Regions from separate parts of the Vibrio harveyi genome, predicted to be linked through region 2. Evidence: riboswitches for the same ligand, from Rfam matches in the RefSeq annotation. Region 2 holds a riboswitch; the other holds the start of a gene.
The links. A riboswitch is a leader RNA that binds a small molecule or an ion and turns the genes downstream of it on or off. The one in region 2 is predicted to bind thiamine pyrophosphate.
Positions count from the first base shown of each region.

Region 1 (3,419 bases), on a different replicon from region 2:
AACATGACCAGGACCTTCGATAATCACCTGTACGTCGTATTCCCACGCAATCTTGGTTAACTCACCAAGGGTACGAAGCTCTGCAAATTGCGCTTCATCGTTAGCATCTGCAACCGAACCAGGACGCAGACCATCACCGAGAGATAGTGCGACATCGTACTTAGCACAGATTTCACAGATCTCTCGGAAGTGGGTATATAAGAAGCTTTCTTGGTGATGCGCTAAACACCATTTCGCGATGATAGAACCACCACGAGAAACGATGCCAGTAACGCGTTTTGCTGTCATTGGCACATAGCGAAGTAGTAAACCGGCATGAATAGTGAAGTAGTCAACGCCCTGCTCTGCTTGCTCAATCAGAGTATCGCGCATCACTTCCCAGTTAAGGTTTTCCGCCACACCATTCACTTTCTCAAGCGCTTGGTACATAGGTACAGTACCGATCGGAACCGGACTATTACGCAGAATCCACTCGCGAGTTTCGTGAATATTACGTCCAGTAGAGAGATCCATAACGGTATCGCCACCCCAGCGCGTTGCCCATACTAACTTCTCTACTTCTTCCTCAATCGAAGAAGTGACCGATGAGTTACCGATATTGGCATTCACTTTGACCAAAAAGTTACGTCCAATGATCATTGGTTCGGATTCTGGGTGGTTGATATTAGAAGGGATAATCGCGCGACCTTCGGCGACTTCTTTACGCACAAACTCGGCGGTAATGTCTTTTGGAAGATTCGCTCCGAAGCTTTGACCCGGATGTTGTTGATTCAGCACTTCATCGCGGTATTGAGCACGTCCCATATTTTCACGTAGGGCGATGTACTCCATTTCTGGGGTAATAATGCCTTTGCGAGCATAGTGTAACTGAGTCACACACAGCCCATCTTTGGCACGTCGAATACGTGGTAGATTACCGTAACGAAGATCGTCTAACGTTTCATCTTCTAAGCGCTCTTTGGTGTATACCGAGCTTACTTCATCAAGTAGTTCAGTATCGGCACGCTCTTCAATCCATCCTTCTCTCAGCTTAGGTAAGCCGTTGTAGAGGTCTATGGTGTGTTCTGGATCTGTGTATACACCCGAGGTATCGTAAACGCGGACTGGCTCATTAGGCTCGAAAATAGGCGCCTCTTTTGTGCCTCCAATAAGGCTATCAGCGAGTGATATTTCACGCATTGGCACACGAATATCGGGACGTGAACCTTCTACGTAGACTTTGCTTGAATTTGGGTACGGTTGTACCGAGAGTGTATCAATGAACTGTTTTGCTTCCAGTCTCGCTTGCTTGCGACTCGACATAGCATTTTTCCTTGCTTTGTTATGCTTAGATAAAAAGTATTGGGATAAAAATGCTTGGCGGATAGATGCGACAAGAGGAATCGAATTAAAGACAAGTTGAGCGAGTGCTCTTCGTCTATAACAACATTCGACTATTTGATAGGTCGACCAGGTAGAACTGGTGTAGATATCTTCTCTTGTTCCCTTCGCAGATTCTAATCTGATCAGGTTCAACGGATCCCGAATTAACGGTCTCAGCCTTATGGCACTCCGACAAGTAAAATCAGTATATAAAAACGGCTTGGTTAAACCAAGCCGACCTGATTAAGATTTGAGTATTTTTGCTAGCTACGCATCAATAATTGGAAACCAATCCACGCAGCTGAAATGCTTAACACGACATTCAGTAGTACGTTCAATCCCATCTTAAAGAAAGCGCCCTGCTGCATAAGCAACACGTTATCCATCGAGAAAGTAGAGAATGTAGTTAATGCGCCCAAAAAGCCAAGACCGATGATTTGACGCCATGGGTCAGTGACCATCAACTCCGTTTCAAACGCAGCAATCAGTAGACCCATAATAAATGAGCCAACGACGTTCACGGTTAAGGTACCGTACGGAAAGCCACGACCGAGTAGCATCACACAAAGTTCAGAAATTAAGTACCGAGAACATGCACCAAATGCACCACCCAATGCAATAAAACCCAAAACGGATAGTTGTCCCATAATTCCCCCAGAAAAGTTAATGGCGACATTGTAATCAAATTTACGGTAATAGTGATTATACAATCTTAGAATTCAGCAAAGTATAGCGCTTAAAACTTATCAAGATTTAAAAAGTTACAGGAGTCACTTTACTTCAATATAACCCATCAACCCCGTCTTCATGTGTTCGATCACATGACAATGGTACATCCAACGCCCTGGGTTATCTGCAACAAATGCCGCTTTCGCACTGCCATTTTTTCCAAGTAAGACCGTATCGGTATGAAACGGTTCATCGAGTTTTTTGCCATCTAACTCAAGAACAGTAAACGTGTGCCCATGAAGGTGAATAGGATGATGATATTGGGTGACGTTCTTAAGGTTGAAAATATAAGTTTTTCCGAGCTCCAATGTTGAAAGCGGTGCTGGAATATTATCTTTACTCATTCCCTCCCAAGCTCGTTTATTCATTAACCAAAACTTAGGTATCGCTTTGCCCGATTTATCGGCAGGAGTGACCGCCCCCTCCCATTCAAACACATAATCAATTTGTTCCGCATTTTCCAAATCAAGATCTGGCACAGGGTTGAGAGGCAATAAAGGCAGTTTCTGATTACCCGGCAGGTCAGACTCAACAATATCAAACTCACACAAAGAAAATGGGAAACGTCCTTTCATTTGACGCACATAAACACGTTCTCCAGCCTTCGGAGCAATCAATCCAACATCTAACCTCATTCCTGGACCAATTTTGTGCTGAGTGAGCTTATAAGGCGTTTTAACAGGATTACCATCTATAGCAATAACCCAAGCCTCTGCGCCTACTATAGCGATCGGGTAAGTAATGGTGTTATCGACATTAGCAATTCTTAATCGCGTGGTAGCATTCTGCTTCAGCATATAAACAGGCTCATGAACACCATTAACGCTACTCCACTCTCCGGGGGTTCCCATACGAGCGCTTAAGCGAGGTACCATAAGGTTCTTCCACTGTCCTTGTTTGTCTAAATGCCAATGCTTGAGGACGACTTCATGCTCTTCATCAAACTGAACAGGCTCCGCCTCTTCAACGATGATTAGCCCAACTAAGCCCATCCCAAGTTGCTTAACGCTATTCATGTGTGGGTGATACCAAAATGTGCCCGCATCTGGTGGTGTAAATTCATAAACGAATGTTTCACCCGGCATAATAGGCGGCTGGCTCAAGAAAGGGACACCATCCATTTCAATAGGGATTCGCAAGCCATGCCAGTGGATTGTAGTCGGCTCAGAAAGCTTGTTAGTAAACCGAATAATAACTTTCTCGCCTTGACGACAACGAATCGTAGGCGCTGGAATCGAGCCATTAAACGCAAGTACATCCGTGGTAAACCCTGGTACCAATTCAGCAGTAGAAGGCTCTGCAGTGATATCGTATATATGCTGACCTTG
Region 1 covers NZ_CP125875.1:3,140,452-3,143,870, reverse strand. The annotation lists gene thiC (phosphomethylpyrimidine synthase ThiC) at 1-1,302, opposite strand, end outside; TPP riboswitch at 1,466-1,564, opposite strand; gene crcB (fluoride efflux transporter CrcB) at 1,626-2,009, opposite strand; gene QMY49_RS14860 (multicopper oxidase family protein) at 2,133-3,419, opposite strand, start outside.
Region 1: linked by a shared signal. The riboswitch ahead of thiC (phosphomethylpyrimidine synthase ThiC) and the one ahead of thiD (bifunctional hydroxymethylpyrimidine kinase/phosphomethylpyrimidine kinase) in region 2 are both predicted to bind thiamine pyrophosphate.

Region 2 (3,419 bases):
GGTGTTACGCATACGCGAGGTTGGTGCGAACTTGTAGTTTTGACGACGACCAGACCCCGTAGGTTCGTAACCTGTCTTCATGCCCCCCATTTTATCGACCATGAAGCTGGTAAGCTTACCGTCTTTGATCAATTGAGTGCGCTGAGTCTTCATGCCTTCATCATCAACATGAATCGAGCCCCATTCGTTAGTCATGGTGCCATCATCGACTGCATTCACTGCGGTGTGAGCAACCATTTCGCCCATCTTGTCGTGGAATACTGAAGCTTTCTTCGCAACCGAAGTGGTTTCTAGCAAGTGGCCACAAGCTTCATGGAAAATTACTCCGCCAAAACCGTTACCAATCACTACTGGCATTTCACCCGATGGGCACGCATCCGCGCCAAGTTTGACCAACGCTTGCTGCGCGATAGTTTGACCTAGCTCTTTGGCATCAAGCTGTTCACTGAATTCCCAACCAGCAAGAGCGCCAGGACCTTCCATACCAGAAGACTGCTCATTACCTTTTTGAGCGACAGTATTACCAGCAACTCGTATGTAGTGACGGGTATCGTCAACGTGTAGACCTTCTGAGTTGAAGATAGACACTTGTTGTTCACGCTGAAGCACACTGCCAATGAACTGGCTGATATGTTCACTCTCAGCACGAGCAGCTTGGTCAACTTGCAATAGGAAAGCGATTTTAGAATCTAGGTTAGCGTCTTTGCCAAGTGGCATACGACAACCATGTTGAATTGGGTAGCGGTTCAGATTGAGAGAACCTGCTGACACGATTTGCTCACGCTTGTCTTTTGCTGCAAGCAGTGAGGTTACGCGTTTAAGCTCGACTTCATCGGTGCTGTTGGTGTAACCGTAAAGCACTTTATGACCGAAGAAGAGACGAATACCGATACCAAAATCGATACCCGAGTTCACCTTATCCACCTCACCAGATGCGATCTGGACAGTGTTGGTTTGATGGTGTTCAACGAATAGCTCAGCGAAATCAGCCCCTAAAAAGAGGGCATGATCGATCACCGCTTTCGCTGTTACAGAATTAAGCATGAAATCTCCTTGCTCGTTGATCGTCCTAGCCTTCCCCACCTTTGAGTTAGACTTTGTGTATAACAGTCACAACCTAAATTGGATGACTCAAAAGCATATTGGCAACGCGTTAAATATTAACACTTTTTTAACCTTGTTTTATGCTAATCCTTGCTAAACCAAAGAACGAATCGTTACGTATTATGTCGACATCTCACTATTAGATAGTGTCTTGAACTGCCAGTTTCAATGCAGCACGTTATTTACACTAAATTCTGCCACCACATTGCTGTTGGATTCACAAAATAATAAGGGTTCCAGCTAGGCAACAAGCGAAAGAGTCCCATGAGCATAGTTAGCCTATGTGATTGGGCGAGTGAGCGCAGTTAACAACGCTGGGGCTCTAATTACGAAGAGAATCCAGTTCTCATATTTAAATGATGACTCTCTCTAGCCATAAAAAACACGTGCACCGTAACTGAGTGAACTGCTATTATCTTGACGAAATAGTCGGGGGGCCCATGCAGTGAATGCATCGGCTGAGATCGAAATTCGAGACCCGTTGAACCTGATTCAGTTAGCACTGACGTAGGGAACTATCATCACTTTGCCACTAGCTTGCCTTGAGTCTCGACCAGTGCAGCTAGCCCAATGGATCCGATCACCGATCTTCCCTTGCTTGGCCAAGTCAGTTCCTGTACGTCTTGTAATAGGAGCGACCATGGCGCAGCAGTCAAGCCAAGAAAAACCATCAACACAGCCACAAGCAGCAACTTCAACAGACACACCGATTGTGTTAACGATTGCAGGTTCTGATAGCGGTGGCGGCGCAGGCATTCAAGCCGACATAAAAGCCATGTCCGCAACCGGCAGTTTTGCTTGCTCGGTAATCACGGCGATTACTTCGCAAAATACCCAAGGCGTTTCTGCGATTTTCCCAATCCCTCTCGACCATGTAGAGAGCCAACTTGATGCGGTATTTACCGACCTCAACATCGTTGCAGTTAAAGTGGGCATGCTGGCCGATTCCAATATCATCAAAGTCGTTGCAGACAAAATTAAACAATACCAGCCAAAACACCTCGTGATTGACCCTGTTATGGTGGCCACCAGCGGCGATCTATTACTGGAACAGTCGGCAATCAGCACTTTAAAAGAAGAATTGATTCCGCTCGCAGACATCATTACCCCTAACCTACCTGAAGGTGCTGCATTGACAGGTAAACCAGTTCCTCAATCAGAATCTGAAATGAACGATATGATTGCTGACTTGCGCGCATTAGGGGCAAAAGCGGTGCTGTTAAAAGGCGGTCATCTGGAAAAAGACAAAAACAGCAACGATCTGCTGATCATGCAAGACAATGCCGAGTTAATTAGCGCTAAACGCTTTCCAACCAAAAACACCCATGGCACAGGCTGCACACTGTCTTCTGCTATCGCGTCTTACCTTGGTCAAGGCAACAACCTGCACAAAGCGGTGCACCTTGGTAAGCAGTACATCAGCCAAGCTATCGCACACGCTGACGAATTGGATGTCGGTAAAGGTCATGGTCCTGTGAACCATTTTTTTGCAGGTCACACGCATGTGCGCTAATGCACTCGGCATTCAGCTTACCGAAGCAAGTCTGCAATACAAAGACAGCCAAACACCAACATTAGCTGGGTTGGGTATGGCCATCCCTGCCAATCAATGGACGGTGTTACTTGGTCGCAGTGGTTGCGGAAAAACGACGATCCTTCGTTATCTAGCTGGGTTGTTAGACGACAAAGTCGAATGGCATGGTGAATTAACCACCACGGATGGCATCACCTTACACAAGCGTATTGCCTACATGGCGCAGCAAGACTTGTTGCTGCCGTGGTTAAATGTGTTAGACAACGTCTGCCTAAGTTCTCGATTTTCTCAAGACCAATCACCAGAGCAAAATAAACAACGAGCACTGACTTTACTAAGCCAAGTGGGACTCGCCGATTACGCGGATGCTAAGCCAGCTCAGCTCTCTGGGGGCATGAGACAGCGCGTTGCCCTTGCTCGCACTCTGATGCAAGACAAGCCTCTAGTCCTGATGGATGAACCTTTCTCTGCACTGGATGCGGTTACTCGCCATAAGTTGCAAACCTTGTCTGCCGAATTGCTGAAAGACAAGACGGTTGTTCTGATTACCCACGACCCACAAGAAGCGGTGCGATTGGCGCACCAACTCTATGTGTTGCAAGGCACACCTGCGCAAGCTCAGCACTTAGTCGTTCCAGACTCCAAGCCGCCACGAGTTCTCGATGGAGAGTGCGCGGCGCTACAACAAGCGATTTTGGATCAATTGGAAAAAGACTATGAGTGATATGACTCAGTACAACTCCGTTTCGGCACGTATTAATAAAAAAGAACGCGTGACCCA
Region 2 covers NZ_CP125876.1:393,657-397,075, forward strand. The annotation lists gene QMY49_RS18305 (TldD/PmbA family protein) at 1-1,044, opposite strand, end outside; TPP riboswitch at 1,525-1,635, shown strand; gene thiD (bifunctional hydroxymethylpyrimidine kinase/phosphomethylpyrimidine kinase) at 1,745-2,617, shown strand; gene QMY49_RS18315 (ABC transporter ATP-binding protein) at 2,607-3,362, shown strand; gene QMY49_RS18320 (ABC transporter permease) at 3,355-3,419, shown strand, end outside.